Regions from separate parts of the Lentibacillus sp. JNUCC-1 genome, predicted to be linked through region 1. Evidence: riboswitches for the same ligand, from Rfam matches in the RefSeq annotation. Region 1 holds a riboswitch; each other region holds the start of a gene.
The links. A riboswitch is a leader RNA that binds a small molecule or an ion and turns the genes downstream of it on or off. The one in region 1 is predicted to bind thiamine pyrophosphate.
Positions count from the first base shown of each region.

Region 2: another riboswitch for thiamine pyrophosphate. It lies ahead of thiW (energy coupling factor transporter S component ThiW); the one in region 1 lies ahead of thiT (energy-coupled thiamine transporter ThiT).
Region 3: another riboswitch for thiamine pyrophosphate. It lies ahead of JNUCC1_RS01940 (3-oxoacyl-ACP reductase); the one in region 1 lies ahead of thiT (energy-coupled thiamine transporter ThiT).
Region 4: another riboswitch for thiamine pyrophosphate. It lies ahead of JNUCC1_RS12515 (ABC transporter substrate-binding protein); the one in region 1 lies ahead of thiT (energy-coupled thiamine transporter ThiT).

Region 1 is NZ_WHOH01000001.1:97,195-105,217, reverse strand. It holds gene JNUCC1_RS00550 (VanW family protein) at 1-595, shown strand, start outside; gene JNUCC1_RS00545 (aconitate hydratase) at 620-2,563, opposite strand; gene JNUCC1_RS00540 (M3 family oligoendopeptidase) at 2,740-4,518, shown strand; TPP riboswitch at 4,591-4,693, shown strand; gene thiT (energy-coupled thiamine transporter ThiT) at 4,802-5,374, shown strand; gene JNUCC1_RS00530 (hypothetical protein) at 5,493-6,914, shown strand; gene fdhF (formate dehydrogenase subunit alpha) at 7,080-8,023, shown strand, end outside.
Region 2 is NZ_WHOH01000001.1:534,462-542,484, reverse strand. It holds partial or broken gene JNUCC1_RS19435 (biotin-dependent carboxyltransferase family protein) at 1-442, shown strand, start outside; gene JNUCC1_RS02605 (LamB/YcsF family protein) at 472-1,236, shown strand; gene JNUCC1_RS02600 (PH domain-containing protein) at 1,298-2,797, opposite strand; gene JNUCC1_RS02595 (PH domain-containing protein) at 2,794-3,291, opposite strand; TPP riboswitch at 3,429-3,538, shown strand; partial or broken gene thiW (energy coupling factor transporter S component ThiW) at 3,767-4,272, shown strand; gene thiD (bifunctional hydroxymethylpyrimidine kinase/phosphomethylpyrimidine kinase) at 4,274-5,074, shown strand; gene JNUCC1_RS19125 (hydroxyethylthiazole kinase) at 5,078-5,545, shown strand; gene JNUCC1_RS19120 (hydroxyethylthiazole kinase) at 5,524-5,856, shown strand; gene thiE (thiamine phosphate synthase) at 5,853-6,491, shown strand; gene tnpA (IS200/IS605 family transposase) at 6,691-7,089, shown strand; gene JNUCC1_RS02565 (RNA-guided endonuclease TnpB family protein) at 7,094-8,023, shown strand, end outside.
Region 3 is NZ_WHOH01000001.1:392,108-400,130, reverse strand. It holds gene JNUCC1_RS01960 (DUF420 domain-containing protein) at 472-1,002, opposite strand; gene JNUCC1_RS01955 (tetratricopeptide repeat protein) at 1,263-1,571, shown strand; partial or broken gene JNUCC1_RS19115 (gamma-glutamylcyclotransferase family protein) at 1,798-2,097, shown strand; gene JNUCC1_RS19110 (gamma-glutamylcyclotransferase family protein) at 2,086-2,445, shown strand; gene JNUCC1_RS19420 (hypothetical protein) at 2,403-2,585, shown strand; TPP riboswitch at 2,648-2,744, shown strand; partial or broken gene JNUCC1_RS01940 (3-oxoacyl-ACP reductase) at 2,823-3,586, shown strand; gene JNUCC1_RS01935 (DUF1028 domain-containing protein) at 3,696-4,553, shown strand; gene JNUCC1_RS01930 (GGDEF domain-containing protein) at 4,556-5,656, opposite strand; gene JNUCC1_RS01925 (diaminopimelate dehydrogenase) at 5,819-6,805, shown strand; gene crcB (fluoride efflux transporter CrcB) at 6,923-7,303, shown strand; gene crcB (fluoride efflux transporter CrcB) at 7,300-7,662, shown strand; partial or broken gene htpG (molecular chaperone HtpG) at 7,761-8,023, shown strand, end outside.
Region 4 is NZ_WHOH01000003.1:414,296-422,318, forward strand. It holds gene JNUCC1_RS12500 (YkoF family thiamine/hydroxymethylpyrimidine-binding protein) at 1-391, opposite strand, end outside; gene JNUCC1_RS12505 (ABC transporter ATP-binding protein) at 449-1,174, opposite strand; gene JNUCC1_RS12510 (ABC transporter permease) at 1,175-1,942, opposite strand; gene JNUCC1_RS12515 (ABC transporter substrate-binding protein) at 2,029-3,048, opposite strand; TPP riboswitch at 3,266-3,375, opposite strand; gene JNUCC1_RS12520 (hypothetical protein) at 3,583-3,834, shown strand; gene JNUCC1_RS12525 (DUF3221 domain-containing protein) at 4,398-4,733, shown strand; gene JNUCC1_RS12530 (hypothetical protein) at 4,962-5,195, shown strand; gene JNUCC1_RS12535 (hypothetical protein) at 5,196-5,450, opposite strand; gene JNUCC1_RS19070 (hypothetical protein) at 5,486-5,620, shown strand; gene JNUCC1_RS12540 (RDD family protein) at 5,675-6,085, shown strand; gene JNUCC1_RS18300 (hypothetical protein) at 6,172-6,483, shown strand; gene JNUCC1_RS12545 (alpha-keto acid decarboxylase family protein) at 6,543-8,023, opposite strand, start outside.

The DNA.
Region 1 (8,023 bases):
ACAAGTTCATGAGCTCAACTTCCGACAAATGCTGATGAGCCACTTGCTGCAAAAAGACGCATCATCATTCGAGATCCCGACAGAAAGGATTTACCCTCGTGTAGATAGTGAACTCTTGAATCAAATCCGAACCATACAACTTGGTGAATATCGCACCCATTTCGAACAAAGCCATACTGAGCGCAGCCATAATATTGAGCTTGCGGCCCAAGCGATCAACAATTATGTTGTTTTTCCTGGAGAAACATTCTCTTTTAATCGCATTGTCGGAGAGCGAACTGAAGAGAAAGGGTATAAGCGAGCCCCTGTTATTGTAAAAGGGGAATTAACAGAAGGTATTGGCGGTGGGATTTGTCAAGTCTCATCAACTTTATTTAATGCAGTAGACCTAAGGGGAGTACAAATTGTGGAACGGTACTCTCATAGCAGGCAAGTGCCTTATGTGCCTTCTGGAAGGGATGCAGCAGTGAGTTGGTGGGGGCCGGATTTCGTATTTAAGAACAAATATAGCCAGCCCATATTGATTTTGGCAGAAGCTCATCAAGGTAATTTGTATATTCGGATCATGTCATCAGAAAATATAAAAAATAAATAGGGGCGCTGCGCCCCTATTTATTTTTTATATTTTTGCTTTAATCCAATTGATCAGACCGCCGTGCAGGATTGTGTCGATTTGTCTTTCTGATAAGCTGTGCTCAAGCTCAATGGTGCCTTCTTTTCCTTTAAGCAAGGCTGTCAATTTATTTTGTTTTTGTATTGTTTTTCGTATGTCTGCTAAATGCAGTGTATCTCCGGTTTCGAGTTTTTCATAATCTTCTTCGTTTACAAACGTTAAGGGGAGAATCCCAAAGTTGACGAGATTTTGCCAATGGATTCTGGCATAGTCTTTCGCAATAACAACTTGAAGCCCTAAATAGCGTGGGGCCAGTGCAGCATGCTCACGACTGGATCCCTGGCCATAATTATATCCGCCTACGATAGCGTGCCCGCCGCTATCTTTTGTTTGCATCGCTTTCTTAACGTATGAAGGATCTACAGCTTCATAAGTGAATTTGGCAATTTCGGGTAAATTACTCCGATATGGAAGGACACGCGCTCCGCCAGCCAAAATTTCATCTGTAGATATATTGTCTCCTACTTTCAACAGGACAGGAATTTCCAGCTCATCAGGGAGTTCATTCATTTCTGGTATAGAAACGATATTAGGGCCTTTTACGATTTCTACATTCTTTGCTTCTTCAACTGGCAAAGGCGGTTCAAATAAATGGTCATCCACATATTTTTCATTCGGGACATTGACTTTCGGGTATGGCTTATCAAATGTGCGCGGATCAGTGATTTCTCCTTTTAACGCTGAAACAGCTGCTGTTTCAGGGCTCGACAAATACACACTGTCTTCAACTGTTCCGGAGCGCCCCGGAAAGTTTCTGGGCGTTGTTCTCAGACTGTTTTTCCCAGTTGCAGGTGCCTGCCCCATGCCAATACACCCGTTACACCCTGCCTGATGCAGCCGTGCCCCTGATTGCAGCAAACTTGCAATATGAAACTCTTTCACCAAGCTGGTCAGCATTTGTCTTGAGGTCGGGTTTATGTCAAAAGACAATGTATCAGCAATTTTGTTGCCTTTCACAATTTCAGCTGCAATTGCAAAGTCCCTGAAGCCCGGGTTTGCTGAGGAGCCGATGTATGATTGATAGATAGGAGTTCCGGCGATTTCGCTGACAGGAACGACATTGCCAGGACTAGAAGGCTTTGCAATTAAAGGAACCAATTCAGACAAGTTGATCTCGTCATGGAGATCATACGAAGCGTCTTCATCTGCAACCAATTCCTCCCATTCCTCTTCACGGTCCTGCGTCGCCATAAAACGCTTGATTTCCTCATCTGAAGGAAATACCGTAGTCGTCGCACCGAGCTCTGCACCCTTGTTTGCGATCACATGACGGTCCATGGCAGAAAGTTCTTTAACGCCCGGTCCGTAATATTCAATAATCTTCCCGACGCCACCTTTGACATCATATCGTCTAAGCATTTCCAGTGCTACGTCTTTAGCACTGACCCAGTCAGGCAGTTTCCCAGTAAGCTTGACACCCATGATTTCCGGCATTTTGATATAAATCGGTTCTCCAGTGATGGCAAGTGCAACGTCAATGCCGCCTGCTCCCATAGCAAGCATGCCCATGGCACCATTTGCACATGTATGACTGTCCGAGCCAAGCAGGGTTTTACCGGGTCGTGCGAGACGTTGCATGTGGACAGGATGGCTTACACCGTTACCGGGACGACTGTAATAAAGCCCGAAGCGTTTTGACGCACTTTCTAGAAATAAGTGATCGTCAGGATTCTTGTTGTCAACCTGAATTAAATTATGGTCGACATACTGTGCAGAGGCCTCTGTTTTTGCATAGTCAAGACCCATCGCTTCTAATTCAAGCATGACCATAGTTCCTGTCGCATCTTGTGTTAAGGTTTGATCGATCTTTAAACCGATTTCCTCTCCTTTTTTCATTTCCCCAGACACAAGATGGGAATGTATTAACTTTTCCGTAACATTAAAAGCCAATGTATATCCTCCTTTTAATTATATGTGTAAAAGACACTTCTATATATATATGTACCTCTTATGAGTAATGTTCAAACCGATATAACATATGTCGTCGAGTCATATGAAATGAAAAAAATAAAAAGTCCCGTTATACTGAAAAAGTAAGTTAATTTAAAAGAGGAGGAATTCATTTAATGACTGAAACTTATCAGCCAACATGGGATTTGGATACTGTGTTTTCTGGAGGAAGTGATTCAGAAGAACTCCGTACATATCTCACTAAATTGGAATCCAATATTGATAAACTTAAAGGTTATGTGGACTCATTTGACCCGGTTTCTGCCAGCAGTGTTCAGCTGGCAGAAACGATTGCCCATCTTGAAAAAACGACGAAACAACTGCGTGAAGCTTCTGCATTTATCAGTTGTTTGAGCGCTCAGGATGTAACCGATAAAAAGGCGACCATTCTTGTTGGTAAGCGGAGTGATCTCAGCGCTCGACTAGGTACGATAACAACATCACTTGACCAAAAAATGGTTAAAATTCCTGGGACAGACTGGGAAAAGATGCTTGAACACCCGGATCTAAAACCTCTGAGCTTTGTGCTGAATGAAAATCGCTCAAAGGCAAAAGAGCAATTACCTGCTGCTCAAGAAATGTTGATCAATGATTTGTCTGTTGACGGTTATAATGGGTGGGGACAGATGTATGATGCAATTGTTGGAACAATGTCTGTAGAGCTCGAAGAAGACGGAAAAAAAGAATCCTATTCTGTAGGTCAGGCGTCCAATAAATTAAGTCATCCGGACCGTTCAATGCGGAAACATGCTGCTGAACAATTGAATGAAGCATGGTCAGGTCATGCTGATTTATTCGGACAAACCCTTAATCACCTTGCCGGGTTCCGGCTCCAGAAGTATAAACATCGCGGTTGGGATAATGTATTAAAGGAACCGCTTGAAATCAATCGTATGAAGCAAGAAACGCTTGATGCCATGTGGCAGGCAATCACAGATCACAAACAGCCATTTGTGGATTTTCTTAAAAGAAAAGCAGCGTTATTGGGCCAAAAAGAGTTAAGTATGTATGATATTGGAGCCCCGATTTCCAAATCAGAAAAAACGTATTCTTATTCTGAAGGGGCAGACTTTATCGTTAACCACTTCCGGAATTTCAGTCCCAAAATGGCGGATTTTGCTCGAATGGCTTTTGAAAAACGGTGGATTGAGGCTGAAGATCGGGCAGGAAAGCGTCCTGGAGGCTTTTGCACGAGCTTTCCTGATAGTGAACAAACACGTATTTTCATGACGTACTCTGGTACAGCATCAAATATTGCAACGCTTGCACATGAACTTGGGCATGCCTACCATCAGCATGTCATGAATGATATACACGGTTTAAATCAGCGCTATGCTATGAATGTGGCTGAGACAGCTTCTACGTTTGCTGAAATGATTGTGGCTGATGCATCTGTCAACAGTGCTGAGACACCAGAAGAAAAGAAAACTTTGCTCGAAGATAAGATCCAGCGCAGTGTCGCGTTCTTTATGAACATACATGCAAGGTTTTTGTTTGAAACACGATTCTACGAAGAAAGAAAGCGAGGTATGGTCTCTGTTTACAGGTTAAATGAACTAATGATCGAAGCACAGAAAGAAGCGTATTGTGAGGCCATCACAGATTATGATCAAAACTTCTGGGCTTCCAAGCTGCATTTTCATATAACAGGTGTGCCATTCTATAATTTCCCTTATACATTCGGCTATTTATTCAGCTTGGGTCTGTATGCACATGCAAAAAATAAGGGAGGCAGTTTTGAAGAAGATTATATAGCACTTCTTAGAGATACGGGCCGCATGACTGTGGAAGAGTTAGCGATGAAACATCTTAATGTGGATTTAACAAAACCGGATTTCTGGGAGAATGCGATCAAGTTGTGTGTCGCAGATGTAGAGGAGTTTCTCGCTTTATAAACAGAACTTGCCAGTAAGTTGTTTGCCTAAAGAGGATATGTTATACTGAAATTAACAAAAAAAGCGAATAGTTAAGCCTTCAGGGGGAGCCGTATGGCTGAGAGTGGACACAATATGTTCAGACCCTTAGAACCTGTTAGTTAGTACTAGCGTAGGGATGGCGGCTTTTTTGATGGACTTTAAAGCAGTGTGGGCGGAAACTCATCAAGAAGCTTCCCCTTGGCACTGCTTTTTTTGTGCTCTGATATTTTAGAATAGAGCTATTATTAGGGGAGGAAATGTTTTGCAATCGACACGTATATTATTTTTGATTGAAATTTCTATGCTGACAGCATTGGCGTTGGCGCTTGATGTCATACCTTTTCTTAATTTCAAAGTATGGGCAATGGGAGGATCTGTTTCTCTGGCTATGGTACCTGTATTTATTGCTGCTTTCCGCTGGGGCATTAAAGGCGGATTGCTGTCGGGTTTTCTTTGGGGAGTGCTTCAGGTGGCGGTTGGTCAGGCATTTATCGTTCACTGGGCCCAAGCACTTATAGAATACGGTTTAGCATTTACGGTGATTGGTTTTGCCGGTCTCTTTGCCGGCAAGGTCAAGGAGGCAGTGAAATCCGGTAACCAGAAAGGATACTTGACTGCAATCACTTTAGGTGTTGCTCTTGGAAGCGCCCTTCGTTTTTTAGCGCATTATTTTGCTGGCGTTATCTTTTTCGGTTCGGCAATCGAATCACAATCTGCATGGTTGTATTCTTTCTTGTATAATGTCTCATACATGGTTCCAACTGCGATCTTATCAGTTTTGGTCGTGTATTTCTTATTCAGAACACAGCCTAAAACGCTGTTGAAGGCAGCATAACCAAAATCCGCTCACACACGGGCAGTCTGGCAGAATCCAGGCTGCTTTTTTATTGCACCGCTTTTTCTTTGTTTGCATAGGCTGTTAACATACTTGCACAGAAAGGGAGCGGTGAAAGGTGGAATTAACCTTATCCCATTGGTTGTATGGTTTGTTTACACTTGCCATAATTTTAACAATGATATGGCGTAAAGGCGTGGTCTTTCCAACGCTGCTTGGCACATTTATTATTGCTTGGGTATCCAAAGGAAATATGGTTGACGGGTTAACAGCGATTTTTAACGCCAACCTTGTAGCTGCAAAAGAATTGTTTAATATATTTTTGATCATTACGTTTATGCTAGCATTGCTGCATGCGATGCGGGATTTAGGGGCAGATAAACGAATGATTCAGCCTATTGAAAGATTTATGGTCAATGCGCATGTATCTTACTTCATTCTTGCAGGAGTTACCTATGTGATTTCATTATTTTTCTGGCCGACACCAGCTGTACCACTCATTTGTGCTTTGCTTGTTCCGGCCGCGGTCAGGGCGGGCTTGCCGATTATGACAGCGGCAGTAGTTGTTGCATTGTCTGGTCAGGGAATGGCTTTGTCGTCTGACTACATTATGCAAGTGGCTCCTGGGATTTCTGCCAGTTCAGCAGGCGTTGAAACCTCACAAGTAGCAGATCAGGCGCTCATGATGTCTCTTATTGTCGGGGGCGTTGCCATCAGTTTAGCATATATGTTGCACCGAAAACATATGCGGCAATCGGGAGATCCGCTCAATGATCAGGAAATCGAAAACTTGCAGGCGGCGGATTCTGAAACCCATACAACGCGAACGAAGCACAGGGACTTCTGGAGCAAAGCGTTTGCGTTTATTGTGCCACTCGCGCTCCTTATAGTAGTTGTTTATATGATGTCCACAAAACTAACTTCTGGACGCATGGGTGGATTAGAAGGGGGAGATGGGGCTGCGTTTGTTGGCGGCGTTGCTGTTGTCCTTCTTTTGATGGCTACAACTGTATTCGGTAAACAACATGCACTTGATTATATTACAACACACATCACTAATGGTTTTGTTTTTGCTTTTAAAGCAATGGGTCCCGTTATACCAATTGCAGGGTTTTTCTTTCTTGGAAGTTCAGACTTCTCAGGAGATATTTTGGGAATCGAAAATGATGCACCAGCGTTTTTGTTTGACCTTGTGCAATCCACACAAGATTTCTTGCCACAGAATGCATTTCTCGCTGCATTTAGCATTTTGATCATTGGAATGATTACAGGGCTTGACGGTTCAGGCTTTTCCGGGCTGCCTTTAACTGGCGCTCTCTCTGCTTCTCTTGAGAGCGGCGGCATGGATATAGAAACTCTTGCAGCTATTGGACAAATGGGGTCAGTTTGGACTGGCGGCGGTACCATTGTCGCATGGTCATCGTTAATTGCTATTGCTGGGTTTTGTGGTGTATCAGTCATGGATCTTGTCAGGAAAAATTTTCTGCCGGTGGTAATCGGTCTCATTACTGCTACAATCGCCGCTGTAGTATTGTTTTAACAAATATGGAGCTGACGGAAAATCAGCTCCATTTTAAATTCCTATTTTTAATGAATAATTTGTTTTGCTGGAAAAAGTCAAATTAAAAGAGTTTAATAATATATATAGGAGGGAAGAGGAAGTTAATTTAGTGTTTAAATTATTTTACAAAGGGGGAGGAGTGGGATGGAAGATCATCTCATAGTAACGATTGATGGAGAGGAATTTTTGGCAAAACCAGGTCAAAACTTACTCGATTTAATCAATACCACCGATCGTTTTGTGCCTCAGATTTGTTATAACGAATCTCTTGGGCCTGTTCAGACCTGTGACACATGCATGGTTACGGTGGATGGTGTCATTACAAGAGCTTGCGGCACACCCGTAAAAGCAGGGATGGAGGTTAAAACAGATAGCGGTCGGGCTTATGATGCTCAAAGAGAAGGGCTTGACCGGATACTCGAAAACCATGAATTGTATTGCACAGTTTGTGATTTTAACAACGGTGATTGCGAAATACATAACACGGTCGAAGCCTTTGGAATAGAAGAGCAAACCAGACCCTTTAAACCAAAACCATACGAAGCAGACCATGGCACATTTTACCGTTACGACCCTGATCAATGTATTTTATGTGGTCGCTGTGTTGAAGTTTGCCAAGATGTTCAGGTAAATGAAACGCTTTTGATTGACTGGGATCGGAAACAGCCAAGAGTCATTTGGGATAATGATGTGCCGATTGATCAGTCATCCTGTGTCAGTTGCGGGCAATGTGTGACAGTCTGCCCATGTAATGCATTAATGGAAACGGATATGCTCGGTGAAGCAGGGTTTATGACAGATCAAAAGCCCGGTTTGCTCAGATCAATGATTGATGTGACGAAAAAAGCTGAAACAGGCTATGGTGCCCTCATGGCGGTTTCGAATACTGAAGCTGCGATGCGTGAAGAGCGAATAGAAAAAACAAAAACTGTATGCACTTATTGTGGTGTCGGGTGTTCATTTGATGTATGGACTAAGGATCGTAAAATTATTAAGGTTCAGCCCCAGCATGATTCGCCTGCGAACGGTATATCCACATGTGTAAAAGGGAAATTTGGCTGGGACTATGTAAATTCTGAAGAACGGCT
Region 2 (8,023 bases), 440 kb from region 1:
TGTACCGAGTGATTTAATTCCTGTTTATTCAACTCAGGTGTCTGCCCGAGTTGTATTAGGACCTCAATCAAATGCCTTTACAAATGATGGATTGGCTACTTTCTTAAATTCTTGGTATACCGTCTCTCCACAATCGGACCGTATGGCATGCCGTCTGGAAGGTCCTGAGATTCATCATAAAAGCGGCGCAGACATTGCCTCTGAGGGCATGTTCTGGGGCGCAGTTCAGGTTCCTGAAAATGGCCTGCCTATTCTGTTTCAGGTTGGGCGATCGAGCGTGGGCGGCTATACTAAGATTGCAGGGGTGATCGCCGTTGACTTGCCCTTAATTGCCCAATTAAAACCCGGCGATTACATCAGATTTGAAGAAGTCAGTTTGCAAGAGGCACATGACTCTTACACCAGGCAGGAAGGGATGTTTCATTGTCTCACACTTGCATAATTCTGCAAAGCACTGAAAGGAAGGTCGTAATGAGCAGAAAGCAGATCGATTTAAATTGTGATCTTGGAGAAAGCTTTGGAGTTTATAAGATGGGGCATGATGAAGAAGTTATTCAATTGGTGTCTTCAATCAACGTTGCTTGCGGTTTCCATGGTGGAGACCCAGATGTCATGGACAAGACCGTAGCGATGGCTAAAGAATTTAATGTCGGAGTTGGGGCACATCCGAGTTATCCTGACCGTCTCGGGTTCGGCCGTTGGAATATGGATATTCCACAAGAGACCCTGACGAACATCATAATCTATCAAATTGGCGCATTGGATGCATTTTGTCAAAAACACAATGTAAAGCTGCAGCACGTAAAGCCGCATGGAAATTTAAATAACATGGCAGACAAAAGTGAAACGATCGCTTCAAGTATTGTTGAAGCTGTACACGCGCTAAACCCGGAACTGCCTATTTTCGTAAAACCTCATTCTGAACTTGAACGGGTAGCAGTGGAGAAAGAACAGCCTGTTGTGCTCGAACTTTTTGCTGACAGATCTTATCAAAATGACCTGTCCCTTGTTCCGAGAACTGAACATGGGGCGGTGATTACAGAACCTGAAGTTGCTGCAGATCAGGTCCTGCGTATGGTTTTGGATGAGCAAATCACGACTATATCGGGTGATGAAATTGATATTAGCGGTGAAACAATTTGCGTACATGGTGATACACCGACTGCCGTCCATATGATAAAAGTGATCAAGGAAAAACTTGCAGCGAATCAAATCGAGGTCCGGTTTGATAAATAATTTATTAATTAAGCAAGAAGGAAGCACCTGCTAAAGGATGCTTCCTTCTTGCTTATAAGGATTACTCCACATAAATTTCCTTTTCCATAAATCTCTTACTATACCACTGTTTGAAATCTTGGGCTGCTGTCAGCGGAAGGTCTTCAAGCTGTTCGTGATGAACGGGTTTGACACGATTGACAGTGGTGATGGTAGCGAGTCCGAGCCTGCGCTGCAGCAAACTTTGGGATATTTCGATTTCAATTATTTTCTTACGGTTGGTGACAAAATGCTGGGTCCAGATGCCGCCGTTTTTAAAATGAATGCCTGTTTCGTCCCATACATATCTTGTATTGCGATAGTTGAAGTAACGACTCAGGTAAATGAAAAAGAAAAACGGTATAAGCACAGACCACCACTCAATCTTAAACCATAACAAGGCTCCCGCTGCAATGAGGCCAAACCAAGGAACGCGCAGCATACGGGGCCAGAGTGCTTGTCTGGGCAGTTTTTGCGTCGCTTCCTGTACCGGTAAGTGCGGCAATAATTCAGCGACGAGGCTACTGGCCCGTTTTACGGGAAGAAATGGATAAAGGGTGCTGATATCTTCAGATTCGCCCTCCATACTTCCGGCGCTGATAAGTTTAACCTCCGCCAGGCGAAGCAGTTTTTTGGGAGGTGTCTGGCTAACCTGGATCGCTTGAACATTTGCCTTTCGTATAGAAAAAGCCTTTACCGAAAGGATACCGCGATGTATAAAAATCCGTTCATCGTCTGAGGCAATTTCATACTTTCCATATTTAAGAAATGTGCTGACAACGCCAAAAGCAATAAAAACAGCTGCAAGGACCACTAAAGTGATCGCTGTGATCAACCAAGAGCTTGTTAAGAAGCTGTATACACCGATTGCTTTGTCATCAATATCTACAATCCGTTCCAAATTCTGATAACCGACAGCAATAAGCGGAATCAGGGCGAGAAAGCTGAATGATAAGAAAGATGCTTTGATCAAATCTCTAGTGGTTGGCACAAAATGAACCGTTCGCGCCTGTTTTTCTGGTGAAGATGCTTGTTTTTGTTCAAAGTCATCAGACGCTTCATGTGTCTCAGTCTCCGTTGTTTCAGGTTGAGCAGCTTTATAATCTGTAGCGAGTTCTTCAATGGCCTCTGCCTGTTCGTTTGTAATGGCGTCAAGGTTGACAGAAGCACTGTCAGAAGCTGCACTTGTTTCCAGTCGGATAGACGTTACTTTGAACGGTCGGAAATAAGCTGGTGTCTCCCATGTAATATTTTGTATTTCAGCGAGCGGGATGGTGTTATGTTTCTTTTGAAATACCCCGCTGCGGATATGGATGGTATCTTCCCGAATCTCATAGGTGGTTTTCCACCAAGACAAGATGCTGTGAATCACGTTTACCGTAATGTACAGGAGAAACAAAATCCGGAAAACATTGATATAAGTAGGAACATCGAGTCCGAAGTTTACGATGAAAAATATAAAAATAAAAATGATATTATCTCTTAAGATTTTGATCATGGAGCTGACGATTTTCATGGGATGCATGCGCGTTGGTGTGATCATGCGTCATCCACTTCCTTAATTTTAGCGAATTCTGCGATTTGAGCACGGAGCGTGACAGCTTCATCCTTTGACAAGGCCGGGATGGCAAGGGATGTATTCATGGTGCCAATTTCAAGTGTTTGCAGATGATAACGTCTGAGCAGCGGTCCTTCTTTTGCTGTGACATACTGGACCTTTGTCATCGGCGCAACTGTATGATTGATTTTAAATATTCCGTGTCTGGTCTGGATGAATTCACTGGTAATGTCATAACGCCAGTAGCGTTGGGTCAGAACTGGTTCGATAAAAATATCCCATATGGCCATAATGAGATCCAGTGCCAGAAGTACAATCAAGATGATGTTGATCCAGTTTTTCCAATCAAATATATGACCTGCAGTGACGAGGGCTCCACCTATGAGCAGGACGATGATATGTGTCAGTGTGTTGCTGATTCGCCACACTTTGACTGCCTCAGGCGCAATTTTTTGCTGCGGATCTTGGAGCTCGAACATATGTATTCCCCTTTCAACGTGTTTAAACTTCTTTCTCTACTATAATAGGTTCATACGAATAACACAAAAGAATGTTTCACTATGACAACTCTCCATTGATCTGTTATGATGAAATTAACAATTACATCACATGAAACAAAAACTACTAGGGGTGCCATATGTAATGGCTGAGAGAAAGGTATTCACTTTTCGACTCTATGGACCTGATCTGGATCATGCCAGCGGAGGGAAGTAGTGTAGCTAATCCGTGCACAAAGCCAGGTCCCGTATTTTAGGACCTGGCTTTTTAAGTTTTTAAACAGGAATCCCGGTTCTATCCAAGGGAGACTGCATTCTATCAAACGAGCAAGCGGTTCTATCCAATGAAGATTGCATTCTATCAAACGAAAATCCGATTCTATCCAAGCACCTAGCCCATAATGTCAGCAAACAACATACAGGCCCCCTGATTGTGATGTGAGGAAAGGGGTATATGATGAAAATAGATACGCGTCTCATGACAAAGATGGCGGTGTTTGTCGCCATTGGAACGATTGGAGCTCAGTTATTCTGGTTTCCTGCTGGGGTAGCGAAGGCCTATCCGGTACAGCATGCGGTGAATGTTATGGCGGCGGTGATGCTGGGCCAGGACCGGCAGTTGGGATTGCATTTATGATTGGCCTGCTTCGTAATATGCTGGGACTTGGTTCATTGCTGGCTTTTCCGGGAGGTATGATTGGAGCATTTTTAGCTGGTATTCTGTATCGTCGTTTTGGCAAAAAAGGCTGGGCGGTGCTCGGTGAAATTGTCGGAACAGGTATGATTGGTGCGTTGTTTGCAGTGCCATTTTCAAAGCTGTTAATGGGAACGAGCGTCGGGGCATTGTTTTTCATGCCGTCATTTCTAGTCAGCAGTGTCTCAGGAGCGCTCATTGGCGTACTCATTGTTTCGCGAGTATCTGCGCTGGACCCTCAGCACAAATTGAATAAGGGAGGTTGTTAAGATGAATGATCTGACTTGTGTGCTTACGATAGCCGGCACGGATCCATCAGGCGGAGCCGGCATCCATGCAGATTTGAAGACGTTTCAGGAATTGAAAACATACGGCATGTCCGTGATCACGACACTGGTTTCCCAGAATACGACTGGTGTCCAGGCGACACACGATATTCCACTTGATTTTTTGAAACAGCAGTTTGATTCGATTTTGGATGATATTCCGGTACATGCGTTCAAAACAGGCATGCTCGAAAACAGAGAGATTATGCAGGTTTTCCAAGATAAAATGAGGCATGTTGATGCGCCCTATATTATGGATCCTGTCATGGTCACGACAAGTGGTCACCCGCTGATTCATGAGGATGCACAGGAATTTTTGCGGGAAGAATTGCTGCCGCTCGCGACTGTTGTGACACCGAATGTGCCTGAAGCAGAGGTGCTGACCGGTAAAAACATCACAACTACTGATGACATGAGAAAAGCAGCCTATGAGCTTGTCCATGATTATGGTGCCGGTGCCGCGCTTGTTAAAGGCGGCCATCTTAAAGGAGAGGCACTTGATGTGTTGTATGATGGTCTGGATTTTAATGTATTCAGTAACCCTAGAATCAATACGGATAATACCCATGGGACAGGCTGTACACTTTCCGCGGCAATTACGGCCTACATGGGTCAGGGAATTCCGCTGATTGAGGCGGTGGAAAAGGCCAAACATTATATAACGGCGGCACTCACACATTCTCTGGACATCGGAAAAGGGAGCGGTCCTACCAACCACTGGGCACCGAGAATGAAGGAGGATTAAACAATGGAACACGTCATCAAGTATGTTAGAAATCATAATCCGCTTATTCACCACTTGACCAATCAGGTCGTGATGAACATGTCAGCCAATGGTCTGATTGCTTTCGGGGCATCACCTGTTATGGCTAAATCCAAAAAAGAGGCTCGTGACATGGCTTCAGCAGCAGACGGGGTCCTCATTAATATAGGCACCTTAACAGAAGATGAACTGGATTCGATGATCCTAGCGGGACAGACCGCTAACGATAAAGGTATTCCAGTACTGCTTGACCCGGTCGGTGTTGCTGCCACCCCTTTCAGACAAGAGGCGATCAAGCGGATTTTAACTGAAGTCAAACCAACCGTTATTAAAGGAAATGCCGGCGAAATGGCCTATTTGGCAAATATCCCCTGGGCAGTTAAAGGTGTCGATTCTGTCGGGGCGGTGATGCTCGTCAGGTTGCTGAGAAAGTGGCGGGAATTTATGACGTAACGGCTGTTGTAACCGGTGAAACAGATGTGGTGCACACAGGTGACGCAAATGTGACAAATACGAGCGGCCATCCCTATCTGAGCAGCATTACAGGTGCCGGTTGCCTGCTTGGTTCCATTATGACAGCCTGTCTGACAGCGGAGGCTCCTGTCTTGCAACAGGTCCAGGGGGCTTTGCGCTTTTACGGTCTGGCAGCGGAATATGCTGCTGCCCAGCCTGCTGTCCAGGGTCCGGGCACCTTCCTGCCACATCTGATCGATGCTCTAAGCTTGGACGTTGCCACATTAACGACCTGGGAGGCTTCCCGATGACCCTGTTAAGAGATCGCCTAAAAGTCTACTTGATCATGGGCAGTCAGAATTGTGATCGTGATCCTGCCGACATTTTGCACGATGCCATCCAGGGCGGTATTACTGCATTCCAATTTCGGGAAAAAGGCGCTGGATCACTCGAGGGTGATGCAAAACTGGCACTCGGAAAAAAGCTCAGGGCCATCTGCCGCGATCATGATGTGCTTTTCTTCGTAAACGATGATTTAGATCTTGTTGAACCGCTTGAGGCTGATGGGATTCATGTCGGACAGGATGATGCTTCAGCGAAAGAGGTAAGACGTCAGTTTCCGGATAAGATCATCGGACTGTCGGTATCTAATACAGGGGAAGTCGGCAGAAGTCCACTAAACGTGGTTGATTATCTCGGGGCTGGTCCGGTTTTTGCGACCACTTCGAAACACGATGCCAAGGCGCCGGTTGGTCCAGAGTGGATTGAGACACTGCAACGTGATTACCCGGGTATGCCGATTGTCGGTATTGGTGGCATCACGACTGATAACGCCCAGCTGGTGTTTAATGCAGGTGCAGCGGGGGTCAGTGTTATATCCGCTGTAACTGAAGCTGATGACCCGAGAAAAGCAGTTCAAAAACTTAAAGCGTGCAATCGATCATAACAAAACCGGCCACTCATACAGGGCCGGTTTTTTCGCTTACAGATTTTCCAAACGGGAAAGCCCACTCCTTTAGGTGTGGGATGACAGTGAGGTCGGATACGGAGTGCCACTAAAACCTAAAGCTTCGTGATACTTTGAGTATCCGAAAGTTCTATGTTTGTCTGTTGTAGTTATTCCACTAAACTGATACAATACTTGTATGAATGAATATAGACGAACGAAAACAACAGTATCTTTAATCAACTATCATTTCGTGTTTTGCCCTCGATACAGAAGAAAAATATTTCTCCGGGCTGATGTAGAGGAACGATTTAAACAACTGGTGCAAGAAATATGTGAAGAGTTAGAGATTGTCATTATTGCTTTAGAATGTGACCAAGATCATACACATATGTTTCTTAATACACTACCCACGTTAAGTCCAACGAATATTATGGCGAAAATCAAAGGCGTGACTTCAAAAAAGTTGAGAGAAGAATTTCCCCATCTTCAACACTTGCCTAGTCTTTGGACACGTTCTTATTTTGTATCTACCGCAGGAAATGTTTCAAGTGCCACCATCAAGCATTATGTTGAACAACAAAAAACAAGGGGGTGAAAAGATGGCACAGACAATCACTGTAAAAATAAAACTGCTACCAAGCAAAGAACAAGCTGCTATTTTGCAGAGTATGAGTCAGACATATATTCGCACGATCAACACCCTCGTGTCTGAAATGGTGGCAGAAAAGAAAAGTACAAAGAAATCAAGCAAAGACGTTCATGTTTCTTTGCCGAGCGCTGTTAAAAACCAAGCAATAAATGATGCGAAAAGTGTTTTTAAGAAAGCCAAGAAAAATAAATACAAGAATGTTCCTGAATTAAAAAAGCCAGTCTGCATTTGGAATAATCAAAACTATTCTTTTAACCACACTCACATTTCAATGCCAATTGTGGTTAATGGCAAAGTATCTAAAACACCGATTCGAGCTCTATTAGTTGATAAAGATAATCGAACCCTCGAGTTATTGACGCATAAATTGGGAGCACTTCGAATAACAAAAAAAGCAAACAAATGGATTGCCCAAATTTCCATCACGATTCCTACTGTTCAAGAAACGGAAACAAAAGTTATGGGTGTGGATTTAGGGTTAAAAGTACCTGCTGTTGCTGTAACAGAAGATGAAAAGGTATGCTTCTTTGGAAATGGTAGAAAAAATAGGTATAAGAGACGGAAATTCCAATCTAAACGCAGAGAGTTAGGCAAAAGGAAAAAGTTAATTGCTATACGCAATTTAAAGGACAAGGAACAACGCTGGATGCAAGATCAGGACCATAAGGTAAGTCGTTCTATTGTTAACTTTGCTAAGAAAAATAAAGTTTCTGTCATTCGTATCGAGCAATTAGCGAATATTAGACAGACGACAAGAACCAGTCGTAAAAACGAAAAGAATTTGCATACCTGGTCTTTTTATCGCTTATCACAATTCATTGAGTATAAAGCGAACCTAGAAGGTATTAAAGTTGAATATGTGAATCCTGCATACACAAGC
Region 3 (8,023 bases), 290 kb from region 1:
CAACATACACATTCGACACAAACTGCGAACTAATGAAAACTTGAATGACTGCTTCTGGCAACCGCTCGGGGAAAACACTCCGCGTCCAGTGGGCGCTGCTGAGCCTCCTCGCGCTGCGCGCTGTGGGGTCTCACCGAGGCTTTTCCTCCCACAGGAGTCTCCGTGTTTTCCCCGAGCTTGGTAAGGAGTGTTTATCATTTCTTTTGCTTTTGTGAGCAAACAGCTCAAGCACTGATTAACATAAAGTGATTGGAGCGGAGGGGAAGTCGACTCCTGCGGGAACAGCACGAGTCCGAAGACCCCACAGTGAGCGGTCTTTGCGAGCGAGGAGGCTGAGGCCGTGCCCGCGGAAAGCGACTTCCTGGAGCGCAAATCACGGTGCTCTTATATACATTGATGGGTTTTGACCTACTATGCTTTTTAGTTCGCAGTTTACTTAAACTGTGCCTTGATTGATGGTAGGGTGATTTTTTAATAGTATGGTGAGATCATGAAGTAGACGATGACGCCGCTGAGGCTGACATAGAGCCAGATGGGCATTGTCCAGCGTACGATTTTTCGATGCTTTTTCACTTGTCGAGTCAGTCCCCAAACGAGAGAAAACAAGGCGAGGGCCACGACTATTGGCGCCAATACAATATGAGATATCAGCACGAAGTAATAGATGGATTTAACTATCCCTTCGCCGCCAAAAGATGTGCTCGGTGCAAGATAATGGTACGTCAGGTATGAGACGATGAACAAAGTTGTTGTTGTGAAAGCCGCAAAAATAAAATTACGATGCATCGCAATATTTTTCCTCAAAATAAAAAAGAGTGCTGCTAAGAGAAAAATAAACGTGAAAGCATTAAAAATGGCGTTCAATCTTGGCAGGATCGTTACGTCAAACGGGATGGAACGGTCCTGCTTTGGCATGAAAAATAAGAAAGCGATCATACCGTTTACGATTATGGTGAGTGTAATTACAGGCCCTGCATAGTTTTTATCTTTATTCAGAGACATATTGAAAACCCCATTTCAAATAAGTTACTTCAAATATTGTAGCATGCCTTAAACATTCCATGCCACGATGGTGTCTCATTGATCCCTGTTTAAATCTAAGGCGGAAATTTGATCTTATGGAAAGCTGGACATGATATACTAGTGGGAAAACAAACAGTCAGCTAAATCCAGAGAGGTGTTTCATTATTACATTAAAAAAAGCCATTCAATTAAGGGAGAAGGGGAATATTACAGAATCCAATGCTTTGCTTGAACATTTATTGGAAGTAACACCTGAGGAAGCATTGGTTTGTTTTCATGCTGCTTGGAACTATGATTTACTAGGGGAAGAGTCAAGAGCGGTTGTACTTTATGAAAAGGCGCTTCAGTTGGGTTTACCAGATGCCGAACAGGAAAAGACGTTATTGCAGCTTGGCAGTACATACCGTACATTGGGGATTATGATAAAGCAAAGAACGTACTTGAGAAAGGGATCAATCTGTATTCTGATAATCATGCTATCAAGATTTTCTATGCGATGTGTCTTTATAATTTGGAAGAATACCATCAATCAATATCAATATTATTAAATAGTGTGGTGAACACAACACGAAATAAAGATATATTAAACTATAAAAAAGCAATACTCTTCTATTCTACACAGATAGATAAAGTGTGGAGATAATGATGAAAAATGGGTAAGGTATAAACTACAAAATTGTGATATTAGCAGTAAAGGAGGCCTGTTTTAATGAACAGTAAGAAGTTTGTCTTTGTTTATGGCACGTTGAGACAACATGAACGCATCATTATTTCTTAAACCAAGCTTTTCTCGTTTCAAAAGAGGCCTGGACAGCTGGCAGGTTGTATGAGACACGGCATGACTTTCCTGTAATGGAACCGACTAATGAAGATACTGTATTTGGGGAACTGTACAGAGTTTCAGAGGCAACACTGAAAGAGCTGGATGCATTGGAGGGTTATCGAGCAGATGCTTTCGATAACCTGTATGACCGCGTTGAACAGACCGTATACACAGATGCAGGACACTACGAAGCAATTATGTACGTGCTCGCCTCACAAACGGATCAGCTCAAAAAGAATGTGATAAAGGGAGGCGACTGGAAAGTACACCATTTAATCAAACAGCCTTCATTTCTTTACTTTGCCTACGGGAGTTGTATGGATGACGCACGATTTAAAGCGCAGCAGGCAGATCAGTTTTTTACAGATGTTCTCGGGCAAGGAGTACTGAAGGGTTATACACTACGCTTCACACGCAAACAGCATGACGGGGGGCGTGCAGATATTGTTGAAGAGGGAGGTGTTGTTGAAGGGAAGGTGTATCGTGTAACACCTGAAGTTTTGCCTTATTTGTATAAGCGTGAGGGGTTCATGCGGGCATATATCGTCCGGCTGTTGTGTCTGTCGGCTTCCAAAATGAAGAGACTAAGGAGGCGTTGACCTTTATTGTCCGTTATAAAGAGGCTGAAACTGCGCCGCCATGGCATTATATGAAGGAAATTTTAAGAGGCGGGGAATCATGCTGCAGTGAAAAGTATTTGAGCGATTTGCGGGAAAGATATTCGTATATAAAAGGATGAACAGTGTCTAATGTTGCACAAATAAACCATTGTGCTAGAATGAAAGCATACCATATCATAAAACCGATCACTGGGGGAGCGCAAGCTGAGAAGAGGAGACTCTGACCCTTGGAACCTGATCCAGTTAACGCTGGCGTAGGGAAGTGGCGTCTAAATTGAGGCATGAATACATATGCGATCAAACACGTCCACCGTTCCTGGTGGTCTTTTTTTATGGGGAAAGGGGAGAAGGATATCATGAAATTAAATGAACAGATTGTTTTGGTCACAGGTGCGAGCAGAGGGCTAGGAGCGGCAATTGCCAAAGCGTTTGGACACGAGGGCGCAAAGGTGGTCGTGAATTATTTGGCTAGCGAAGATCTGGCTGAAGCTGTGGTACAGGAGATTGGAGCTGACCGTGCTATTGCATTAAAGGCAGATGTGCGCGATCAAGATGCGGTCAAGCTTATGTTTGCCAAAGCCAAAGACCATTTCGGCTCACCGGTGACAACGGTTGTGAATAATGCATTGATTGGCTTTAAATTTAATGGAGATTTGCGCAAACAAATCAATTCGATTGCTTGGGGGACTTCCAAACTCAATTTGAAGGTAGTATTAAAGCAGCACTGAATACGGTCCAAGCAGGTCGTGAAGATATGATTGATGCCGGGTTTGGGCGATTCATCAATATTGGGACTAACTTATTCCAGAATCCGGTTGTTCCCTATCACGACTACAACACAAGCAAGGCTGCACTTCTGAGTTTCACCCGAAATGTTGCGAAAGAACTGGGACCGCATGGTATAACGGTTAATATGGCCTCGGGTGGGCTTCTCGATAAAACGAACGCCAGTGCAGCAACACCTGATGTTGTGTTTGACTTGATTCGAGAGCAAACACCCCTTCAAAAAGTAACATCCCCGGAAGAGGTTGCAGATGCTATTTTGTTTTTCGCATCACCTTGGAGCCGTGGCGTTACCGGACAAAACTTGATTGTTGATGGCGGACTCGTCATGAATTAATATGAAGAAATGCTTTCACTTCTCTCATAATGGTTGTTATTCACTGGAAAAATTGTATAATTATGATAACACATTCCGTGATAGATTCAACGACAAGGGTGGGGTGGACATGACTTTTTCAATTGCAGGGTATGATCCCGAAACAGGTGAACTCGGTGTGGCTGTTCAATCAAAGTTTCTGGGGGTTGGTTCGGTAGTACCGTGGGCAAAATCTGGTGTTGGTGCAGTGGCCACACAATCCTATGCCAATCCCGCCTATGGACCCATGGGACTGGACCTTTTGGAACAGGATAAAAGTGCCCAGGAGACGATCGACATTTTAACATCTCAGGATGAGGGCCGTGCTTATCGTCAGGTTGGTATTGTCGATTCAAACGGGAACGCTGCGACCTTTACTGGTGAACATTGTTATAACTGGGCTGGTGGCAGAACAGGAAAGCATTATGCTGCTCAGGGGAATATTCTTGTTGACGAAAATACAGTCGATAAAATGGCCGAAACATTTGAAAGAACTTCAGGCTCTCTTGCGGATAGGTTGCTTGCCGCTCTAGCTGCGGGGCAGGAAGCAGGAGGCGATAAGCGGGGACAGCAGTCAGCAGCTCTTTATGTGGTGAAAAAGCACGGAGGTTATCTCGGGGTCAATGATCATTATATCGACCTTCGAGTTGATGATCACTCAGAGCCCATCAATGAACTGCAGCGCATCTATCTGCTTCATCAGCTTTATTTTGGTGTGACACAGCCAGATGATGTGCTGTTAGTGAAAGATGAAATAAAAAATGATGTTGCATTTCATTTGCGGCGTCTTGGTTATATTTCTTCTAACAAAATAGATGAAAGTCGTTTAATCGAAGCATTGACTGCCTTCATTCATAAAGAGAATTTCGAAAACAGGGAACTGAAAGAAGGACAGATTGATGCGAAAGTACTGGGTTTTTTAAAGTCCAAACAAGAAACACAACGCTGATTTCAGCGTTGTGTTTCTTTCGTATTATGAACGGTATCTATTGAAGAGACTTTGTTTCGTCCGGTTTGCTTAGCGTTATATAAAGCATGATCTGCGTCTTCAATTAAATGATAGGCGTTTTGGGTCGTTTCAGGAAATGTTGCTACTCCTATTGAAACGGTTAAATAAATTTTTGTTCCCGAACTGAGTAAGAAAGGCTCGGCTTCAACAGCTTGGCGAATTGATTCTGCAATATCTTGTGCATATGCTAACGGACATTCTGTGAGTATTATTGTAAATTCTTCACCGCCTTTGCGGCTTACAATATCAGTAGAACGGACCGAGCGGGCCAGAATCATGCCAAGCTCTTGCAGAACCAGATCCCCTTCGCTATGGCCGTATGTATCATTAACCTGCTTGAAAAAGTCGATGTCAATATAAAGAAGTGAAATAGGATGTTTTTCATTAGCATGCTCAATTAACTGGTTGAACGTGTGGTCAAAGCTGCGATGGTTATTTAACCCCGTAAGTCCATCTATTTTAGCCTCATTCATATACTTTGTATAAAGTATATGAGAGTTCAGCAAAAACTCAGCAACATAAAAAGCAATAAAACCGGCCAGATATGAAATCAGCCAAAATGCGGGTATGATAATCACAAGATCAGTCGGCTTAATTAAGATAGCGACTAGGCTTGTAAATATGATGTTAGAAAAAGTCATAATGCTTAAGAGCTTAAATTTTTTGGCAAGGTGCTGTTTCATAATGAAAATCGAAAACCCTGTTGTCAACAGGATGAACAGGATACCAAACACACTTGATAAATTGAATCCGATCAAGAGACGGCCCGCAATGATCACAAATGCCGCAGTAAGAGCTGGGACCGGGCCTCCGTAGTATGACATCAAGACAACTGGGATATGCCGCAAATCTATAATAGTTGTATCAATATTCATACTGAAAAACATCAGCACAAATCCAAGCAGCCCACCGAGAAAGCCGGCAATGACTTTTTCTCTAAAAGCGGACTGCCTGTTAAGCGGATGTTTATTAATAAATTGTGTATAAAGGAAAAGCATAGCTACAATGATAGCCAAGTTGGTAAATAAATCTTTAATTATCAAACCGATCACCCTTTGAATTCATCCGTATCTAAACATAGCATAACAGGAAGAGAAAATGAACCTTAAAAATGAGAACTTGATAAAAAACAGCATGTTAAATGATGACAACTCATATAATGCATGATGTGATGCTTCGAAAAACTTCAGAGGGTCGTGATCATCATGAACAGACTGATACGTGCAGGGATTGTCGGATATGGTCAAGTGGGAAGAGGCGTAGAAATTGCATTGAAGCAACAGAGAGATATGACGCTCGGGGCAGTATTTACGCGAAGGCGGCCTAATGTGATTAAACCTTATTTTAGCGATACAGTTGTAAGAGATTACAATGACATGGCATTGTATGAAGATGATATTGATGTCATGATTGTTTGTGCACAATCAAAAGCAGATCTTCCTGAGATGAGTCCGCATGTTGCTTCCATGTTTAATATGGTTGATAGCTATGATATCCATGCTGAAATTGTTGAGCACCTTGATGCAGTGGATGCAGCTGCTGAGAAGGGCGGGAAAACCGCGATTATTGGAGTGGGGTGGGACCCGGGGATTTTCTCCATGCAGCGTCTGTTGGGAGAAGTCTTGCTTCCGAACGGTCAAACAGATACGTTCTGGGGTGAGGGGTTGAGTCAAGGACATACTGCTGCTGTAAAGGATGTTGCTGGCGTGACAGATGCTGTTCAGTATACAATTCCTAATCAAGATGCATTAGAAGCGGCGCGGTCGGGCAGAAAATTATCGTTTAACGCGACAGAACGGCATGAAAGGATGTGTTATGTAGTGGCTGACAATCCAAGCGAAGAAAAAAGAATTGCCCATGAGATCAAGACAATGCCGCATTATTTCGCTGATTACCGAACGACGGTTCATTTTATCAGCTTGGATGAATTAAGAACAAATCATCATCAAAAAAAGCATGGCGGTCACGTAATCAGGTCTGGTTATACAGAGAAATCACACCATCAATATGTAGAGTTGACCGCAAAATTTGACAGTAATCCCGAATTTACTGGGAGTGTGATGGCTGCTTATGCCCGTGCCGCCTGTCTTATGCAATCAAATAGGCAAACAGGTGCAAAAACTGTTTTCGATATTCCGCTTACTTATTTAACCTCCCGTCCAATCCGCGATGTAATCCGAGAGATGCTTTAAGCTAGAATTGGTTTTATACTGAGAGCTGACCTTTGGAGCGTTTTTGCTCCAAAGGTTTTTTAGTGTACAATAAATAGCATCGATGACTTCTATTTCGGAATTAAAAGGATGAGCGGTATGAAGCAACTATTATTGGTTATGGCTGGCGGAACGATCGGAGCTGTGTTGCGTTATGGGATAGGCGCTTTTGTTTCCTACGATGCATTTCCATATGCAACGCTTCTGGTTAATATGTTGGGCTGTTTTTTGCTCGGATGGCTTTTAACACTGGGAAAAGTTAAAAAGAAGTTGCATCCGGACTGGAGTCTCCTGCTGGGTACTGGCCTGCTTGGATCATTTACAACATTTTCCGCATTTTCATTTGAAACGGTACAGCTGCTGGAAAACGATATGATCGGTCGCGCATTGATTTATGTGACTCTTTCCATTGGGGCTGGGCTTATACTTGCTTACGCGGGTGTTAAACTTGCCCTTAGAGACGGAGGTGAAAAAGCATGATTATGACCGGTATCGGCGGTGCGTTCGGTGCGGTCTTCAGATACACTCTGGCAAGTTTAATCAACCGTAACATGGAACACCGTACTTTTATTCCCGTTGGAACTTGGTTTGTCAATGCCGTTGGATCGTTTACCCTCGGGGCTTTGTACAGCCTTCACGTGAATCAGGTCATAACCGACCCACTATGGTTCTTGCTTGGAGTTGGCTTTTGCGGAGCTTTTACGACATTCTCCACGTTTGGTCATGAAACCATTACTCTATTACAATTGAAGAAAACATATGCAGCAGCTTCATACGTAGCAGGTTCGGTTATCGTTTGTACTCTGGCTGCGTGGTTGGGAATGCATATTTTCGCGTAATCTTAGCACTTGATCATGTCGAGTGCTAATTTCTTTGCTCAAATTCTTATTTCTTATATAATAAGTAAGGGATTAATATAACAAAGGAGAGAATGTAAATGGCACAAAAAGCATTTCAAGCTGAATCAAAGCGCCTGCTAGATCTGGTGATTAACTCGATTTATTCACAGAAGGAAGTGTTTCTCAGGGAACTGATATCCAATGCGAGCGATGCGATTGACAAAATCTATTACAGAGCTCTTACAGACGATAACCTGTCTTTCAATCAGGCGGACTACTATATAGAAATAGAAGCAGATAAAGACGCTCGAACATTACGGGTTTCAGACACAGGAATCGGTATGACTCAAGAAGAACTGGA
Region 4 (8,023 bases), on a different contig from region 1:
TGTAATTGCCACCACCGAGAGGGTAGAGGGAAAACTTAGCTGCGACGTATTGTTTCCAGTCCCTGACCTTTTCTTCATTTAATGGGACCTCATCCACTTCAAGATAAACGTCTCCTTCAGAATCTCCCGGACACCCGACCGAATAGGTCGCTTGGAATGCAACATGTTTCCCGGTCTTTGCAGCATGCATGAATAAAGCCTTGGTTACATCGAAAATGTGAACTGATTTTCCGCGAACGGTTGTCGAGACATCATCTGTTTCGAGCCAGACTTTGGAAGTGTCCACTTCTTTCAATGCCCCCATTATAATGTCAACAAAATCATCACTCATCGGATGAATGGAAAAACTCGCACCTACAATGTTACTCACACCACAATTTTGATCTGTCATAACAATTCCTCCTAAACATTATTTTTTCACCAGTTAGACGGGAAAGCGGAACGCCGTCTAACTGTGGATCGTCTGAATAATTTTCCTTTTCCATTGAAGAAATTCTTCGGAAAGCAAGAGCTCTTCATCTCTCGGTCTTGCAAACGGTACTTTTACAATGTCTTTAATTTCCGCGGGATTGACGGATAATATGATGATTTTGTCTGATAGAAACAATGCCTCGTCGATACTATGGGTAATGAACAAAATCGATTGATCATATTCTCCCCAAATGGACAACAGCCATTTTTGCATGTCTGTCCGCGTGAACTCATCAAGTGCCGAAAAAGGTTCGTCTAGACACATGAGAGATTGGGGGCTTAACAAGGCACGGATGAAGGCGACGCGCTGCTTCATGCCGCCGGATAATTCGTGCGGATAGGCATGAATGACATCGCCAAGTCCTGCTCTTTCTAACATGGCAGCGGCACGGTCTGGGTCTTTTTTTCCTTGTAATTCTTGTCCCAGTAATACATTGTCTAAAATTGTGCGCCATGGGAAGAGGGAAGCCTGCTGCGGCATATAACTGATAAAACCGCTTTTATTTGTAATTTGGTCACCGTTCAAATAAACATCGCCGGAATCTGGTGTTAAGAGCCCGCCAATCAGACTGAACAGCGTACTTTTACCACTTCCAGATGGCCCAATTAACGATACGAACTCCCCATCCGCCACATGCAGCGAAATATCATGCAACACCTGCTTATCTCCAAATGACTTACTCACATGACGTAACTCAAGCATTTATGCATTTTCTCCCTTCTGCTGCCACCGGATGAAAAACTTCTCCAGCAATAAAATAAGTCCAAAGAAGGCCAAGCTGATAATCATCGCCACGATAATGGCCACAAACACGCGAGATGTCCGGAAAGAAGAGGCTGCGAGTGTCATAAACACACCGATGCCTTTCTGGGCGCCGAGCCATTCCGATACAACCGCCGCCATGACACTATATGTGCCTGCGATTTTAAGTCCGGAAAATATGGCTGGAATGGCATGCGGCAGTTCCAATTTCCAAAACAACTGAGCTTTATTGGCGCCCATCATTTTCATATAATGGACCAGCTCACGATTGGTTTGGGTAAACCCGCCCAATGCAGATACGGCAATCGGAAAAAAGCATGCCAATGTAATGATGATCAGCTTTGGCAATGGATTAAATCCAAACCAGATGACGAGTAATGGTGCAAGTACAATAATGGGCATATTCTGAGATAAAATGATAAACGGAAAGAATGTCTCCCGCACCCTGGGCATCAAATGCAATACGGTCGCAACCCCTAAACCAACTGTTGTGCCGATCAGGAAACCTGCCACAGATAATTGGACTGTGGACCCTACGTGCGGCATGAATACAGGTATAACACTTTTAGCTTCCATCACAATATCAGATGGCGCCGGAAGCAGCCATTTCTCAATTGCAAACAAGCGCGTTGCTGCTTCCCATAACCCAATGAATAGGAGAATCGCTATAAGCGGCCGCCATACTTTTCCCAGCCAATTTGTCGTCATCGGGATCTCTCCGTTAACTTTTGCGAAAGAACGCGGGCTGCGCTTAACTTTGACATATCATCACTCCTGCATGTTGTTCTATAAATCTATTTTTCTGGTAAAAATTCATTCGTGAATGCCTGCTCCACATCAACAGGCTCATCAATAATGTCATTGTCTAATAGAAAGTCAGCAAACTTCTGCCATCTGTCCTGTTCTTGTATCCCAAACCGTTCGGCATCATCTTTGTACCTAGGTGATAACCACTCTTGACTGTGCTTCACAAGTTCGGGATCAAGATCCGGCACACGATCAATTAAGATCTCGGCCGCTTCTTCTGGATTGTCAATCGCAAATTCATAACCTTTTACGGCCGCATGTGTAAAGGCTTTGACCGTTTCAGGGTCAGAAGCAATCATCTCTTCGTTCGTCGCAATTATCGGTGTATAAAAATCAAGCTTATCGGAGTAATCAGCAAGGTAGACCATGTTCAAATCGACACCTCTGAGCTCTGCTTCAATGCCCGTCCAGCCGTAATAAACGAGTGAGAAATCCACATCCCGTTCAACCGCTACGAAAAAGTCGGAGTCGCCAGTTGTGATGTAATCGACCTCTTCCACATCGGCATTGTCATTCTTCATCAAAGCTGTCATCATTGCTTTTTCAAGGTCAGATCCATTTGCACCAAACTTTTTACCTTCAAAGTCTTCAGGTGAAGTAATGTCTTTGTCTGCAGGTGATGCATAACCAGCTGTATTGTGTTGTAACACGGCAGTGATTGACACCACCGGAAGCCCTTCTGAGCGCGCCTGAGTCAACCCTTCCTGATAGCTGATCCCAAAGTCAGCTTTCTCCGCCGCCAGCAATTGGTTCACACCTGCTTCTCCAGGGAGGAGGATCTCAACATCCAGACCTTGTTCTTCAAAATATCCTTTTTCCTTTGCAACATATATGCCAGTGTGATTGGTATTCGGTGTCCAATCCAGCGCAAATTTAACCGGTGTTAAATCAGAATTATCCGTGCCATCGTTTCCTGTATTTTCTGCCTGACCGGTGTTTTGACCACAGCCAGCCATGAAAATGAACAATCCAATTAGTACGACCCTAAACAGGTTCTTCAACGTCATTCCTCCAGTAAACTTTTACATGAAGGTGTCCTTTAAATGATCAGCAGCATGGCGCCGGGAATGTAGAGTGGCGTGGTATCTATTCCTGTAAAGGAGAGAGCTCTCCTACTGATTCGGTTTCATTCTATCTTTTAGTCCGCCATGAAATATGAACAATAAAAAATGCGCTAAGGTTAAGGACCTTTAGCGCACAGGTATCTCATTTATGCAAATATAAATGACAAAATGAAATGTTCCCTACGCTGGTGCCAACCAGATCAGGTTCAAAGGGTCCGTATTTCAAGAATACGGTCTCAGCTAGCATGACTAGCACCCCCACATAAAAGTATGTAGTTTTTTGTGTAATGCATTACAAACGCAAGTATGTCATATGTACGGTTAAGTTGCAAATTTTTGAAGTGGAGGGCGTGGGAGCGGCGGAATCAGACATGTGTTTCTTCTTAAATACATCCCTTGCAACATCAATATTTCACATCATATGTAGTATAATAAGCATAAGATTCATTTGAATATTTCCTCGAGGAGGCGTTCAGAATGAGGAAGATTGAAGGTCAAATGGCAAAAGTAATGAAGGAAATCATCTCTGACGGTGACCCAGTTGTTGAAATTGAAGGTAAGAAATATTACCTTTCTTTAATTGAAAAGCCGGAATCCACGGTTACAGAAGATGTAGAAGCTGACCCAGAATTAAAAGAAAAATTGCTTCAAGCCAAAATGGATATTTTGCATAGTAATACCTACACAACAGAGGAAGTAGTTGAAATGATTAATCAGGGAGAACTTTAAATGAGGTTGGAATGGACTGACCAAGCATTAGAGGCTTTTCGAAATATACGCAGCCAACATTATACCCAGACTGAGACTGCAGAATATAAAAAACGCTTGCCAGAAATATTCAGGAAAAAATCACTTTACTTGGTGTAAGTACTTTAGTAGAAGAAAAGGAATGGAAAGGCAGTTACAAAATCATTATTGATAAGATTGTTGTCTATTATTCATTCTCAGAAAAACAGAACGTGTGTTATATAGAGTACTTCAGGCATTCTAGCCAGCATAAATAATCCATAATAACTGGATGCAAACCGCATCCTTTTTATTTTATCAAAAATAAACGAGAAAACGCCAAGCGCCGTAAAACGCGGGGACGATTCTCATGCTTTTTTGGGAACGGGAGGGGCGGTTGGGAGAAATACCATGGATAAGGATTTGTTAATTTTGACAACGAAAGCTATGGTGAATCGTATGATATAACAGGAATTGAAATTTTCAAACCAGCCAGATACGTGAGTAACTGATGATTTATTATAAAGAGGTGTTTTATGAGAAAGCTCCTTGTATCGTTGCTAATAATGATGTTATTTAGTGTTTCGCTCACAGGATGTGGTGAACCCCACACGGAAGGTATTGTGATAGAGGCAGATCAGAACTCAGTTTTGGTAGCTGGGAATCTTTCTACAGATCGGTACAAGGAATTGAAGCGTGAATCAGCTTCAGATGGGGATATATTCGAAGCGGTGAAACAGGAAGTACGTGACACAGGAGGAGCTATTGATTTAGTTGATTTCACGTATGAAGATGCCAACCAATTTGCAGCTGGTGATGAAGTTATCGTCTGGATTAAAGGCGGGATAGCAGAATCATTTCCCGGACAAGGCGATGCTCGAAAAATTTCATTGAATGAGTAAAGCGTTATGAGATGGTTTTTTGTATGGTAAATTATGTTAAAACTATGTTAGTTCAAAAGAAGCAGCGGATATTTTGATTTTTTAGCTTTAGCCTTATATTTCCTGGAAGCAGTTCCATTAGCGGGGTATGTGGCTCATAAGTTGGTCGAACAGACGAATTGAATGATGTTTTGTAAGCGGTCTATTTAATGGGGTGGCAAAATTATTGGGTTTACGAAGGGGGATAAAATGAATAAATTTAAAGCATCAAAAAGCAATGTGACGCATATAAGTACTAATATCTTTGCCTTGTTATTAATTGTTTTAGGAATTAATACGCTAAGGTATGGCACTTATCTTTTAGAGGGCTCTGCAGGTGTTTATAATTGGGTGCTTTTTGTTTTCAACTTGTTCTCTTTGATTTTGATTGTGATTTTGAAGGTTAATGGGCGGATAAAAATATTTGGTCCGGACGGGAAGTAATTAAAGACAGCCGCTGTGATCGGGCAGTTTTTTGAACAGGACCGGGTTGCTTGGATAGAACGCGCTTTTCGTTGGATAGAAGGTGTTCTTGCTTGGATAGAACGCGTTCTTCGTTTGATAGAGCTTGTTCTTCCTTTGATAGACTAGAATCTTCGTTGGATAGACAGGGGTCTTGCTCGGATAGAAGACACTCTTCGTTTGATAGATGTATTTGCTCCTGATCGGAAAAGTAATCATTTCAGGCAGTTCCATCATATAACACAATTCGTTCCAAAAAGGAGGACTTTCACATGTCATTCACGACAATTTTAGTCTATTTAACATTGGCGAGCTTGTTATTTACCATTAATGATGTGAATAAAGTTAAAAAAGAAAACGAGAAGCTTAGAAAAGATGTTGAGGCATTAAAAAAACAGGTTGAATAAAAAATATTTTAACCCATTAGCTGAATACGCCAGCTAAATTTAAAGGGGATTGGTATGGTCAGTAACCCAGCTGGATTTTGGATAAGGTTAGGTGCGATTATTATAGACCAAATATTTTTATTCCTTGCATTGGGAATCGTGGGTTTTCTTTTGTTTAAAGAATTTCTTGTTGAAGGCTTTTTCGTGGATGCAATAAGTTCGTTATATTTTGTGCTGCTACCTATTTTTTGGTGTGGATATACGGTTGGAAAAAAAGGGACAGAGATTCGTATTGTTCGTGAAGATGGTGATGAAGTGGGTTTTGGAACTATGTTTTTGCGTGAAGTTGTAGGTGGTTTCGTTTATGTTCTAACATTGGGTATTGGTGTGATCGTAAGCGTTCTCATGGTTGGTCTTAGAGAAGATAAACGTTCGATTCACGATTTTATCGCTGGGACCTATGTGACTTATGATGAACCCGATTAAGATTGTGCCCAAGGATAATGAGCTTGTGCTGAAATGGCGATATAATCTTCAACATTTTAAAGTCAGGCAAAGGAGTGTGCATCCACTTGAAACCAGATCAAAATGATATTGTGCTAAGTTTGCTTGTCTGTTTTTTTCTTTCGTTTCTCATTCCCGGCATTATTTTTACCGATGGGCTGGTCCGGTATGAATTCGGTTTTCCGTTTTGGTATATAACGGTGTATCAGACCGAAGCGGGGAGCGTATGGTTAGGCAATAATTTTTTTGCGGGTAACGCTGGGTTGTCCATTAATCCGCTCTTTTTTCTTTTCAATGTGATGATCATGTATTTTGTAATCCACCGTATTAGAAAGCGTCCAAATAAGCGAAGGAAAACGGAGAAGGAGGTCGTGAAATAAACATGTATTCACAACCGCTCTCTCTTATCCGTTAACTTCTGTTTAAGCTGTAAACATTCCTACGCGTTTTGATTTGCGAACCGTTTTGACAGTTGTGCCAGCAGGTCGGGCTTATCATCACGATGCATCACAACTTCAATAAACGTCAGGCTCTCATGATTGTTTTCCGCTGCTGTTAAGGCTTCCTCGAGTTCGGTTTCCGTTTTGACTTTAAACGTTAGGCTTTTCCCTTGGGGGCTGAAAACCTCAGGCAGCTTCTTGTAATCCCACATCGGAATATCATTATAAGGCTGATTTTCTCCGTGAATCGCGCGCTCGACCGTGTAGCCGTCATTATTGATCAAGAAAATAATCGGTTTGATTTTCTGTGAGAGCATGGTTGAAAGTTCTTGTGCTGTCAGTTGAAATGAGCCATCTCCGATAAGAAGAATGTTCCGCCGGCTCATATCGGCAAGCTGTGATCCCAGTAAAGCCGGGAAGGTAAAGCCGATCGATCCCCACAAAGGCTGTCCGATAAACATGGTATCTTTCGGTATTGGCATCGTCGCAGCACCATAGTAAGACGTCCCCTGTTCCGCCAGCAGAATATCGCTTTCTTTCATAAAGTAAGACAAGCGCTCGAAGAAACGGTTTTGCTCAATGTTTTCTTCTTTTGCCTCATATGGCGTCTGATTGATTTGTGCCTTCAGCGGCGTAATATTAAGCTCCTCAGCATTTTTTGGCGTAATTTTATCGCTTAGTGCTGAAAGTGCATCTTTCATAGTAACTGGTGCATATTTTTTGTCTGAAGTCTTCACAGAAAAAGGAGTCATCTGTATCACGTTTTTTCCTGTGAAGTCATAAGAAAAGCCGCCTGTCGTTGAATCGGTCGGTTTGGCACCAATTTGCAGAATGCAATCCGCGTCATCCACGCGCTGCTGTAAGTAAGGCGCACTCAGTTCCCCGTTGTAGACCCCAATAAATTGTGGGTGCTCTTCGTTAAAAGCGCCTTTTCCACCACTCAATATGGTTACAGGAATCCCTGTTTTATTCGCGAATTCCAGCAATTCTTTCCGGTTGTCATAACGGTTTACCTCGTAACCGGCTAAGATGACAGGCTGATTTGCATTGTTAATCATAGGTGTAAGTTCCGCCAGCATCTGGTTTAAAGCTTCGTGATTGCTGGTAGCGACTTCCTCATGTAAAGGACTTTCCGGCTTGTTGGCAGGTTTATTATAGACATCAATCGGTAAGGTGATATGCACAGGGCGTTTTTCTGTCATACAAGCAAGCAGTACCCGGTCAATTTCTTGTGCGGCGTTTTCTTGTGTTAATAAGGTTTGGGCCACAGTCACCTCTTGAAACATTCTGGAAAAGTGGTCAAACTTGCCGTCGCCCAATGTATGGTGGACATACAAACCATTGTCCATCACTTTTGTTGTCGGTGCGCCTGAAATCTTCACGACAGGCACATGCTCCGCATAGGAACCGGCAATGCCGTTGATTGCGCTCAATTCACCAACACCAAATGTTGTGCTTAAAGCAGCAAACCCGTTAATGC